2 regions of the Stenotrophomonas sp. GL_111 genome follow, and region 2 is predicted to be linked to the other one. Evidence: predicted binding sites of a transcription regulator. Region 2 holds the regulator's gene; the other holds the start of a gene.
The links. Region 2 encodes FliA, which starts transcription of late flagellar genes. Its sites were predicted from a motif close to TAAAGTTTNNCNNNCNNNGGCCGATAA; they were not measured.

Region 1: the regulator FliA is predicted to act here: its motif matches at 4,662-4,688, upstream of AC3IPM_RS18090 (GGDEF domain-containing protein).

The regions. Positions count from the first base shown of each region.
Region 1 covers NZ_CM174421.1:4,064,488-4,070,745, reverse strand. The annotation lists partial or broken gene AC3IPM_RS18110 (ABC1 kinase family protein) at 1-663, opposite strand, end outside; gene AC3IPM_RS18105 (DUF808 domain-containing protein) at 840-1,778, shown strand; gene AC3IPM_RS18100 (hypothetical protein) at 1,803-2,459, opposite strand; gene AC3IPM_RS18095 (RNA polymerase sigma factor) at 2,470-2,997, opposite strand; gene AC3IPM_RS18090 (GGDEF domain-containing protein) at 3,041-4,603, opposite strand; gene AC3IPM_RS18085 (Rossmann-fold NAD(P)-binding domain-containing protein) at 4,740-5,378, shown strand; gene AC3IPM_RS18080 (dihydrolipoamide acetyltransferase family protein) at 5,476-6,258, opposite strand, start outside.
Region 2 covers NZ_CM174421.1:2,026,989-2,033,246, reverse strand. The annotation lists gene flhA (flagellar biosynthesis protein FlhA) at 1-1,332, shown strand, start outside; gene AC3IPM_RS09330 (AAA family ATPase) at 1,483-3,159, shown strand; gene AC3IPM_RS09325 (MinD/ParA family ATP-binding protein) at 3,146-4,033, shown strand; gene AC3IPM_RS09320 (RNA polymerase sigma factor FliA) at 4,030-4,776, shown strand; gene cheY (chemotaxis response regulator CheY) at 4,793-5,185, shown strand; gene AC3IPM_RS09310 (protein phosphatase CheZ) at 5,185-5,799, shown strand; gene AC3IPM_RS09305 (chemotaxis protein CheA) at 5,804-6,258, shown strand, end outside.

The DNA.
Region 1 (6,258 bases), 2.0 Mb from region 2:
GCTGCAGAAATCCCAGATCGGCTGCGGCACCCACAGCGGCTTGAACGGCTTGAGGTGCTGGCCGAAGCGCTGCAGGTTCTCCGCTTCGGCGTGGTAGTCCAGCTCCTGCATCAAGGTCTTGGCGAACTCGTTGAGCCAGTCGCGCAGACGCACGCGGCGGCCCACCTGGGTCAGGTGATCGGCGGCCAGCGCGAAGCTGCGCAGCACCTCCAGGTCCGAGCGCAGCTGCGCGGCTACTTCCGGCTTCTGCACCTTGACCGCCACATCGCGGCCGTCGTGCAGCTGTGCGCGGTGCACCTGGGCGATCGAGGCGCAACCCAGCGGGACCGGGTCGAAACTGGCGAACAGCTTGGACACCGGCGCACCCAGCTCCTGTTCGATGATGGTGTAGATGCGCTCGACGGGAATGGGCGCCACCTTCTCCTGCATGCGTTCCAGCGCGGTGGCGAACTCCACCGGCACCATGTCCGGGCGCGTTGAGAGCATCTGCCCGAGTTTGACGAAGGTGGGCCCCAGCGCTTCCAGGTCGGTGACGAACTGCTCCGGGTTGCCCTCCGGCGGCAGCTCGTGGATCGCGCGAGCGTCCAGGTTCATGCCCGAGAACACCCCGGAATGACGGTAGCGCAGCAGCAGGCGCAGGATCTGGCTGCGGCGGTTCATGCCCTTGACCAGCGAGGGTGAACCGGGGGGGACGGGCGTGGTGTTCAAGCAGTGCTCCGGGACGACGTCGCTGGCAGTGTGGCCGGGCCGCGGTGGTGGGGTGGTGAATCCGCCGCCATCTACCGCCCGGCCCGCCGGATAGGTCAGAATCCACGCTCCCGTAGGATCTTTGGATAGCCATGGCCGGTGCCAGCCTGTTTGCGTTGCTCGATGACATTGCCACGCTGTTGGACGACGTGTCGGTCCTGACCAAGGTCGCGGCCAAGAAGACCGCCGGCGTGCTCGGCGACGATCTGGCGCTGAATGCGCAGCAGGTCACCGGGGTCAGTGCCAATCGCGAACTGCCGGTGGTGTGGGCGGTGGCCAAGGGCTCGCTGGTCAACAAGGCGATCCTGGTGCCGGCCGCGCTGGCCATCAGCGCGCTGGAAGCCTGGCTGCGGGGGCGTGGCTATCCCATTCCGATCGTGGTGCCGCTGATGATGATCGGCGGCGCATTCCTGTGCTTTGAAGGCGTGGAAAAGCTGGCGCATCGCTTCCTGCATTCGCCCGAAGAGGACGAGCAGCACAAGGCCGAGCGGGTCAAGGCGCTGGCCGATGAGAAGGTCGACATGGTGGCCTGGGAGCAGGACAAGGTGAAGGGCGCGGTGCGTACCGACTTCATCCTGTCGGCGGAGATCATCGTGTTGTCGCTGGGCGTGGTATCGGCCGCGCCGTTCCTCAACCAGGTCACCGCGCTGGTGGTGATCGCGCTGGCGATGACGGTGTTCGTCTATGGGCTGGTGGCCGGCATCGTCAAGCTTGACGATCTGGGCCTGTACCTGTCGCGCAAGGGCGCCGCGCTGGCCGCACTCGGCCGTGGCCTGCTGATCACCGCGCCGTGGCTGATGAAGTTCCTGTCGGTGGCCGGTACCGCGGCGATGTTCCTGGTCGGCGGCGGCATCCTGGTGCACAACGTGCCGGCGCTGCATCACTTCATCATTGAACTTGGCGGTGAAGGCCGCTGGGGCTGGCTGATCACCGCGCTGGGCAACGTGGTGGTCGGCCTGGTGATCGGTGCGATCGTGCTGGCCGCGGTGACCGGGTTCCAGAAGCTGCGCGGCGGCAAGCCCGCGCACTGAGGCCACTCACCGGGTGGGGCGCGGTCAGCCCGCGTCCCACTCGCGCAACGCCTGCAGTTCGGCACGGGCGCGGGTAAGCCGGCGTCCGGACAGGATGTCGATGGCCTGCTGCAGCCGTGCCGAATCCGGATCGCGGCGTACCCAACGCCGTGCCAGCAGCAGCAAGGCCGTCATCAATGCCGCACCGGCCACCAGCGAGATCAGCAGCCAGCGTGCGGCGTACTGCGACAGGTCCACGCCCCACGCCTGCCAGAACAACAACACCGGCACGGACAGCCACAACCAGCACCACGGCAGCCCCAGCAGCAGCTCGCCCAGTGCGGTCTGCCAGCGCAGCGCAGCCAGGTGCCGCGACTGCGCCAGCACCGGCTGGTCGGGCTGCAGCTGCTGGCGCAGACGCAGCCGGGCCACGCTGGCGATGATCACCGCGATGCAGTAGCCGTGCAGGGCGAGCGCGCTGAGCAGGACCGCCAGCGGTGGCCGCTGCCACCAGACGCTGCCGCAGTAGATGGCCAGCGCCAGCCAGAACACCAGCTGCAGCCCCTGCATCAGCCCAAAGCCGGACAGCTGCCGGTGCAGGGCGTTGTGGTGTTGGCGCCAGGCCTGCAGGGCCACCGCGTCGGTGTCGCTGGCATCGTCGTCGCGTTGTGCCCAGAGCTGTTTGAGCGGATCGGTGTGCATGGCCGTGGCCTCAGGGGGAGGGGACATCGAAACGGGCGCGCAGGGCCTGGCGCAGGCGGTGCAGCCGGGTGGAGACGTTGGCGCTGCTGATGCCCAGGATCTCGGCGATCTGGCGATGGTCGTGGTCGTCCAGGTGCAGCAGCATCAGGGCGCGGTCCAGCGGTGGCAGCTGCCGGATCGCCGCTTCCAGCTGGCGCAGCGCATGGCGCTGCTCGGCGGAGGCATCACCCCCGGCCGGCAGTGCGTCCTCGTCCAACGGGGCGTGGTGGCGCTGGCGTACCTGGTGTCGGCGCAGCTGCGAGATCGCCACGTTGAGCGCCACCCGGTACAGCCAGGTTGAAAAGCGCGCACGGGCCGGATCGAAGCTCTCAAACGCCGCCCAGGCCTGGATGCTGATGTCCTGGACCAGGTCCAGGCGCTCCTCGGCATCGTGGCAGTAGCCGCGCGCGACCTTCAGTACGATGCCGCGGTGCTGCTCCAGCAGCGCGCTGAAGCGCTGGCGGGAGTCGAGTTCGGCGGTGGTGGTGGTCAGGCCCATGCAGAAGTGATTCGCACCGGCGTGGCCGATATCACAGACCGGTTCAGCGCGGCGGCTCGGCGGCATGGACGCGGTTCTTGCCGACCCGCTTGGCCGCATACAGCGCGGTGTCGGCGCGACGCAGCAGCGCATCGCCCGCCTCACCCGGCTGCCATTGCGCCACCCCGGCGCTGAAGTGCACCGGCACCCGCTGTTCGTCCAGCGACAGCGGCCGCTGCGCCAGTGAGCGCTGCAGCCGTTGCAGGGTGGACATGCTGTCAGCGGCCGGGGTTTCCGGCAACAACAGCACGAATTCGTCGCCGCCGATGCGCGCGATCGCATCGCTGCTGCGCAGGTGCAGCTGGCACACCGCCACCAGGTGGCGCAGCACCGTGTCGCCACCGGCGTGGCCGTGGCTGCTGTTGGTCTGGTGGAAATCGTCCAGGTCGATCAGCGCCAGCGCCAACGGGTGCCCGTGGCGGCTGGCACGGGCCAGCTCGCGTTCCAGCAGTTCATCGAAGCCGCGCCGGTTGAGCGCGCCGGTCAACGGATCGGTACGCACCAGCCCGCTGACATCGCGCAGTTCCTGTTCAAGCTCGGCGATGCGCTGTTCGGCCTGCTCGACCTCGCGCCGCGCATTGCCGAGATGGTCGCGGGCCTGCAGCGCCTGCTCCTGCACGCGGCCGGTGTCCTGCAGCACGTCCTGCAGCAGCTGGTTGAGGTCGGCGATGCTGCGCGCCTCCTTCAGGGCCAGCGCATAGCTGCTGATGCGGTCGTGGTACTCGCCGGTGCTGACCGCCATCCCGTCCAGGCGCTCGATGAAGCCGCCCATCAGGCCTTTCATCGCCGCCTTGGATTCGCTGATGCCCTGCTTGAGCAGGCCCTGCTTGTAGATCACCTCGCGCAGGTTGGCGCGCGCCTGCTCGACCGAATCGCGGTCCAGCGGCCCGCCGATCAGTTCGCGCACGGCATGCACCTGGCCGTGCAGCCAGCTGCTGTCATCGAGCAGCTCGCCGATGTTGTCCAGCAGCAGGTCGAACAGGCTCAGCAGCAGTTCCTGCTGTTCCTGCCAGCCATCGCTGCGCACCCCGATCTGGTGCGACAGCTCGCGCAGGCGCAGCTCGAGCGGCTGCAACGGCTGGCCGGGGTGCCACTGGTGCAGCGCGGCGGCGATCTGCGCCGGCTCTTCCTTCAGCTCGGGCATGTTCTGCAGCAGGCTGGCCACGGTCACCCCGAGGGTATGCCGCAGCAGCTCGCGCAGGCGCAGGCTGTCGGGTTGGCCGTCGGGGCTGTCCTGTTCGATGGTGCGGATGTACTTGTCGATCAGCTGGCGCATCGCCCGCCCGTAGCTGACCCAGTCCGCGCTGCGCTGCGCCGACTGCAGGCGCAGGCCCATGTCACCCAGTTCCCCGGGCAGCGTGGACATGCCGTTGGCGAAGGCGGCCAGCAGCGGCTCGGGTTGCTCGATCCCGGCGAACAGGCGCTGCAGCATCGCGCTGGAGCCGCCCTTGGGCCCGGCGGCCGGGGCCGGGCTGTCCTCCACTGGCCGTGTGGCCGAGGCCCGTCGCGACAGCAGCCGGCCCACGGCGGTGCCGGGGCTGGGGGAGGCGTCGTGCGGCTCGGTCATGCGGCGGGTCCTTGGCAGAGCATGGCCGCGGGGGCCGGTGGAATGAACAGTGCGAACAGTATCGGCGCGGACCGGTCCGGCTTGAACCGGCCCGGCCATGGCAGGATGGTAGTCAGGTTGAGGGCAGGAGCGTGCGATGAAAGTGATGCTGGTAGGGGCAACCGGACTGGTCGGCGGCCACGTGCTGCAGCAGCTGCTCGACGACCCCCGCTGCGATGCGGTGGTGGCGCCCACCCGGCGGCCGCTGGCCCAGCACGGCCCGGCGCTGCTGAACCCGGTGGTCGATTTCGCCGCGCTGCCCGAAAACGCGCGCTGGTGGGCGGTGGATGCGGTGATCTGCGCGCTCGGCAGCACGATCAAACAGGCCGGCAGCCGCGAGGCCTTCGCCCGCATCGACCACGACTACCCGCTCGAGGTGGCGCGGTTGGCGCAGTTGCACGGCGCCAGCTGCTTCGTGCTGAATTCGGCGATGGGCGCCGACCCTGCCTCGCGGATTTTCTACAACCGGGTCAAGGGCGAACTGGAGGCCGACCTGCGCCAGCAGGGCTGGTCCTCGCTGACCCTGGTGCGCCCGGGGCTGATCGGTGGTGAGCGTACCGAGCGCCGCGCCGGTGAACACGTGGCCAGCCTGGTGCTGGGCGTGCTCGGCCCGGTGCTGCCGCGGCGGTACCGGATCAACCCGGCCGATTTGATCGCCGAGACGATGGTGGAAGCAGCCTTGAGTCCCGCGCCGCGGGTGCGGGTGATCGGTTCGGCGGAGCTGGTGCAGAGCTAGCGGAAACACGCCGCACTTTCCAAACGACAACGGCCACCTCGCGGTGGCCGTTGTCGTTGCGTTGTTGCCTGCCAACCAACGGTCGGCAGCTACCGGATCAGCTGGCCAGGGCCAGGTCATCCATCATCGCGCGCAGGAAGCGGGCAGCTTCGCCGCCGGTAGCAGCGCGGTGGTCGAACGTCACCGACAGCGGAATCACCTTGTGCGCTTCCACACCACCCATCACCGGGGTCATCTGGTGGCGGGCACGGCCGGCACCGACGATGGCCACGCACGGCGGCACCACGACCGGGGTCGCGTAGCGGCCGGCGAACATGCCGAAGTTGGACAGCGAGATGGTGTAACCGCTCAGCTCGGAGGCGGCGATCGCACGCGATTCCACCTGCTCGCGCAGGCGGTTGACGCCTTCACGGATACCGCGTGCATCGAGCATGTCGGCGTTGCGCAGGGCGGGCACGAACAGGCCGTCGTCGGTATCCACGGCGATGCCGATGTCGACCTGTGCATGCAGGGTGCGGGTCAGCGCGTCGCCATCGAACCAGGCATTGAGCGCCGGCACCTTCTGGCAGGCGGCGACGATCGAGCGCACCAGGCGCGCGGTGACGTCGTTGCCCGGGACCCAGGCGTGGATGTCGGCGTCGTCGTTCAGCGTGGTCGGCACGACCTTGCTGTGCGCATCGGCCATCACCCGTGCCATGTTGCGGCGCACGCCCTTGAGCGGTTCCGGCTGGCCCTTGGCGACCACGCCCGGCGGCTGCGTGCGCATCGGGCGGCCCGCAGCCGACACCGAGGTGCGCGCATCGTCCTGGCGTACCGGCGCGGCAGCCGCCGCAGCAGGTGCGGGTGCGGCGACAGCGGCACGGACCGGGGCCGCGCCGAG
Region 2 (6,258 bases):
CTGGTGTCCTCGGCGGTGGCGATGCTGGTCACCCGCGCCTCGCGTTCCCAGGACATGGCCCAGGCCATGATGGGCCAGGTGTTCGGCCAGCACCGTGCGCTGACCATCGCCGCGGCGATCCTGGGCGTGGTCGGCATGGTGCCGGGCATGCCGAACGTCGCCTTCTTGACGCTGGCGGCGATCCTGGGCTTCATCGCCTACAAACTGTGGAAGAAAAGCGTGGTGGCCGCCCGTGCCGCCGAAACCAGCACGCCTGGCCGCAGCGAGGGCCTGGGCCTGCCCGGTGCCGCCGCGGCCCCGAGCGCCGAGCTGACTTGGGACGAACTGCGCCCGGTCGATCCGCTGGGCCTGGAGGTCGGCTACCGGCTGATTCCGCTGGTGGACAAGACTCAAGGCGGCGAGTTGATGGCGCGCATCAAGGGCGTGCGCCGCAAGCTCACCCACGACATCGGTTTCCTGATTCCCTCGGTGCACATCCGCGACAACCTCGAACTGCCGGCTACCGCCTACCGCCTGCTGATCCACGGCGTGCCGGTGGCCACCGCTGAGATCCACCCCGACCGCGAACTGGCGCTGGACCCGGGCAGCGCGCTGGGCACCCTGGAAGGCATTGCCGGCAAGGACCCCGCGTTCGGCCTGGATGCCACCTGGATCCAGCCACACCAGCGTGCCCATGCCGAATCCATGGGCTACACCGTGGTCGACCCGGCCACGGTGGTCGCCACCCATCTCTCCCACCTGATCCGCGAGCACGCACCGGAACTGCTCGGCCACGAGGAAGTGCAGCAGCTGCTGGCCAACCTGGCCAAGAGTGCGCCGAAGCTGGTGGAAGACCTCACCCCCAAGTCGCTGCCGTTGTCGGCGGTGGTGCGGGTACTGCAGAACCTGCTGATCGAGCGCATTCCGATCCGCCAGCTGCGCAAGATCGTCGAATCGCTGGTGGAAAACGCACCGGTCAGCCAGGACCCCGCCGCCCTGACCGCCGCCGTGCGCAATGCGCTGGGCCGCTTCATCGTGCAGGAGATCGCCGGCATGTCGGCGGAGCTGCCGGTTTTCACGCTCAACCCACAACTGGAACGCGTCTTGCAGGAGTCCACACAGGGCAACGGCGCCGCGCTGGAACCCGGACTCGCTGAGCGACTGCATCAAAGCCTGGCCGAATGTGTCGGCAAGCAGGAAGCGAAGAACGAGCCGGCGGTCGTGCTGGTACCAGGCCCCGTGCGTGCCGCGCTGGCACGGCTGGTGCGCCACAGCGTCCCCTCGCTGTCGGTGCTGGCCTACAGCGAGGTGCCTGAGGACAAACGACTGAAGCTGGTCGGCACGATCAGCTGAGTCGGAACGCCGACAGCAACGCGCCAGAAAACAGACACCCCCATTCGATATCACCGCAGCAGGAAATAAAGGGAAACCCGGACCGTGCAGACCACCGACAACCAGCGCTTCCCTTCCACTACTCCGCCGCCCCAGTCCCGGTACCACAGCATGAAAATCAAACGTTTCGTCGCCTCCGATATGCGCTCGGCCATGAACCTGGTGCGCAAGGAACACGGTCCGGACGCGGTGATTCTGTCCAACCGCCGGATCGAGGAAGGCGTCGAAATCGTGGCGGCGGCCAACTACGACGAAGGCGCCGTGCAGCGCGCACTGGAAGCGGCGCGCAAGGACGTCGCCCCGCCGCCGGCACCGCGCCCGCGCAATGCCGCCGATGCAGTGATCGCCGCCGTGACCCGGCGCAAGGTACCGGTCGCCGCACCGGAACCGGTCGCGGCCACCACTTCGGCCGTGGCCGCGCTGGCCCGCGCCGCCGTCGGTGCCACCGGGCGCACGCTGGATTCGGCCAATGAAATCGTGCCGCCGCCGGGCAGCAGCGGCTTTGCCGCGACCCTGGCCCGCGCCGGCGTCAGCCCCAGCGTCAACGAAACGTCGCTGCCGGAACAGATCTTCGCCCCGTTCAATGTCGAGCAGGCCGCTGCAGCTGCCCCGGCCGCCAACGCCGCGCCGATCAACCGCGCCCGCTTCATCATCGACCCGCCGCTGGACGGGCTGGCCGATGACGTGCCGCACTTCCAGATGCATGCACCGCCGGCCGCCAGCGTGGCGATGCCGCCGCTGCCGGTGACCATCACCGAGGCCGCCGCCCCGCAGGAAGCTGCACCGGTCATGGCCGCCGAACCGGTCGCCACCACCCCACCCGCCCTCCCCGTCGTTGCCCAGCCGGCCATCGCCCCCGAACTGGTGGTGGTGCCGCGCGATGACGAAGAGATCCGCCAGCTGCGTCACGAAGTGGCCGGCATGCGCCAGGTCATCGAGCGCGAGATGCACCGCTTCACCGACGAGCGCCTGCGCGGTTCGCCGGTGCGCGCCGCCGCGCTGGACCTGATGGACGAATACGGCTTCGACGCCGGCATCAGCCGCGACGTGGCCATGCAGATTCCGCTGGACACCGAAGCCCACCGCGGCCGCGGGCTGATGCTGGGGCTGCTGTCCAAGAAGCTGCCCATCGCCCCGGTCGACCCGCTCGAGGCGGGTGGTGTCATCGCCCTGGTCGGCCCGACCGGTGCCGGCAAGACCACCACGATTGCAAAGCTGGCCTCGCGCTTCGCCGAGAAGCACGCCGCCCGCGATGTCGCCCTGGTCACCACCGATACCGGCCGCATCGGCGCCCGCGAGCAGCTGTACGGCTTCGGCCGCCAGCTCGGCATCGCGGTGCACGAGGCCAGCAGCGGCAGCGACCTGAACCAGCTGCTGGAACGTCTGAAGGACTACAAGCTGGTGCTGATCGACACCGCCGGGCTGGGCCCGCGCGACCGTGCCCTGGCCGCCCAGCTGCAGTGGCTGCGCGCCGCCGAGCAGATCCGCACCCTGCTGGTGCTGCCGGCCAACACCAGTTTCGGCGACATGGACGAGGTGGTCCGCCGCTTCAGCGCCGCCAACCCGCAGGGTGTGGTGCTGAGCAAGCTGGATGAAACCGGCCGCTTCGGCAGCGCACTGTCGGTGGCCGTGGACCACCGCCTGCCGATCACCTGGGTCACCGATGGCCAGGACGTTCCTGAAGACCTGCACCGGGCCAGTGCGGCCAATCTTGTACTTCGCCTTGAAGATTTGCGCCGCGCGGCCGATATGCCCTGCAACCCGGAGTTGAACCATGCCGTCGCGTGAGTACGCCAAGCTGACCAAGACCTTCCCGCTGTCGGCTACCCGTAGCCAGCCGCTGGGCCCGGTCCGCACCATCGCCGTCACCGGCGGCAAGGGCGGCGTGGGCAAAACCAACGTTTCGGCCAATCTGGCCGTGGCGCTCGCCGACATGGGCAAACGCACCCTGCTGCTGGATGCCGACCTGGGCCTGGCCAACATCGATGTGATCCTGGGCCTGCAGCCCAAGGTGACCCTGGCCGACCTGGTCGCCGGGCGCTGCACGCTGGAGGAGGTCATCATCGAAGGCCCCGGTGGCGTGCTGGTGGTGCCGGCCGCGTCCGGTCGCCGCCACATGGCCGAGCTGGCCCCGGCCGAGCACGTGGGCCTGGTCAACGTGTTCTCCGAACTGGAGCGCGAGCTGGACATCATGGTGGTGGACACCGCGGCGGGCATCAATGACGGCGTGCTGACCTTCTGCCAGGCCGCCCAGGACACCGTGGTGGTGGTCTGCGACGAGCCGGCCTCGATCACCGATGCCTACGCCCTGATCAAGGTGCTCTCGCGCGAGCGCGGGGTGGACCGCATCCAGGTGGTGGCCAACATGGTGCGCGACCCCAACGAGGGCCGCGTGCTGTACGAGAAGCTGAGCCGGGTCTGCGAGAAGTTCCTCGCCGATGTCTCGCTGAACTACCTGGGCTGCGTGCCGCAGGACGACTGGCTGCGCCTGTCGGTGCAACGCCAGCAGCCGGTGGTGAAGGCCTACCCGTCCAGCCCGGCCGCACAGGCGATCATCGAGATCGCCCGCCGTACCGCCCGCTGGCAGGCCCCGACCGAGCCGCGCGGTGGCGTTGAATTCTTCCTGGAACGCATCCTCAAGCAACGCGGGGTGACCGCATGAAAGGCGCCGCACAATACAAAGAGGTGCAACGCACCGCCGCCAACGAGTGCATTGCCCAGCACTCCGACCTGGTCCGGCGCATCGCCCACCACCTGGCCGCGCGCCTGCCGGCCAGTGTCGAGGTCGATGACCTGATCCAGGCCGGCATGATGGGCCTGATCGAGGCCTCGCGCAGCTACGACGCCGACCAGGGCGCCTCGTTTGAAACCTATGCCTCGATCCGCATCCGCGGTTCGATGATCGACGAGATCCGCCGTGGCGACTGGGTGCCGCGCTCGGTACACCGGCGTGCCCGCGACGCTGCCTCCACCATCCGTCGGCTGGAGCAGAGCACCGGCCGCGCCGCCAGCGCCACCGAAGTGGCCGCGGCGATGGAGATGCCCCTGCCCGACTACCTGCGCCTGATGGAAGACGCCGCACGCGGCCAGGTACTCAGCCTGGAATCACGGATTGAAGACCAGGGCGAACTGGATACCGTCGCCCAGGGTGGCCCGACCCCGCAGCAGGTGCTGGAGCGCGGCGAATTCGGCCGCGAGCTGGGCAACGCGATCGGGCTGTTGCCGGAGCGCGAACAGCTGGTGCTGTCGCTGTACTACGAGCAGGAACTGAATCTGAAGGAGATCGGCGCGGTACTCGGTGTCAGCGAGTCGCGCGTCTGCCAGATCCATGGCCAGGCGGTATTGCGCCTGCGTGGCCGACTGAAGATCTTCGAGGCGGCCGACGCCGGCCTCGAAAACAATTAAGACCGAGGAAAGTGCTTTGAACAAGAACATGCGTATCCTGATCGTCGACGATTTTTCGACCATGCGTCGTATCGTCAAGAACCTGCTGGGCGATCTGGGCTTCACCAATACGGCCGAAGCCGAGGACGGGCATGCCGCGCTGGCGCTGTTGCAGAGCCAGCCGTTCGATTTCGTGGTCACCGACTGGAACATGCCGGTGATGACCGGTATCGACCTGCTCAAGGCGATCCGCGCCGATGCCAAGCTCAAGACCCTGCCGGTGTTGATGGTTACCGCTGAAGCCAAGCGCGAACAGATCATCGAAGCAGCCCAGTCCGGCGTCAACGGCTACATCATCAAGCCGTTCACCGCGCAGACCCTGGAAGAAAAGCTCGGCAAGATCTTCGAACGTCTGGCGGCGAGCGCCTGATGGAAACCCTCAGCGACAAATCCGCGCTGGTGCAGCGCCTGCAGGACGCCCTGGCCGCGCTGGAAAGCGGTGACGAGGCCGGCTGGCGCCAGGAGATCGACGCGCTGGCCGCACTGCGTACCCAGCCGATGATGGCCGGGCTGAACCGGCTTGCCCGCGAGCTGGGCCAGGCGCTGGGCGAACTGCCCAGCCTGCCCAGTGAAGCCGGCGAGCTGGACGATGCCTGCGCGCGTCTGGACCACGTGGTGGCGATGACCGAACAGGCCACCCACCGCACCCTGGACCTGGCCGAGGAATGCCGGGCGCTGACCGAACAGCTGCGCGCCAACGGGCTCACCCCCGACCAGGACCAGCAGCTGGACCGGATCCGCCACAACCTCACCGAAATCGCCCTGACCCAGAGCTACCAGGACCTGACCGGGCAGATCATCCGCCGTGTGGTCGGCATCGTGCGCCGGGTCCACGAAGGTTTTGGTGCGCTCGGCCTGCCGCCGCAGGATGACACCGCGCACAAGCGCGACAACGGCCTGGCCGGCCCGGCCGTGTCCGGGCTGGACCGCCATCAGGTGTCGCAGGTGGACGCCGACGACCTGCTTTCGGATCTGGGGCTGTAATCCTATGAGTGCTGTTCCAGACGATATTGCTGCCGACTTCATCCTCGAGGCCCAGGAGATCCTGGATCGCCTCGGCGAACAGCTGGTGTCGCTGGAGCAGTCGCCCCAGGACAGCGACCAGCTCAATGCGGTGTTCCGCGGCTTCCACACGCTCAAGGGCGGTGCCGGCTTCCTCGGCATCCAGGCCATGGTCGAACTGTGCCATGCCGCCGAGGAAACCCTCGGCATGGCGCGCTCGGGCAAGGCCACCCTGCAGGCGCATCACTTCGATGCCGCCCAGCAGTCGCTGGACTACCTGCAGTCGATGCTCGATTCGGTGTCGGCCGGTACCGAGCCTGGCTACGCACCGCCGGAGCTGATCGCCCAGTTCGACGTCAACGGCCCGGCTACCCCGGCCCCGGCCGCCGCCGTGGCTGCCCCCCTCAGCGGCGAGCTGATCACCGATGACGAGTTCGAAGC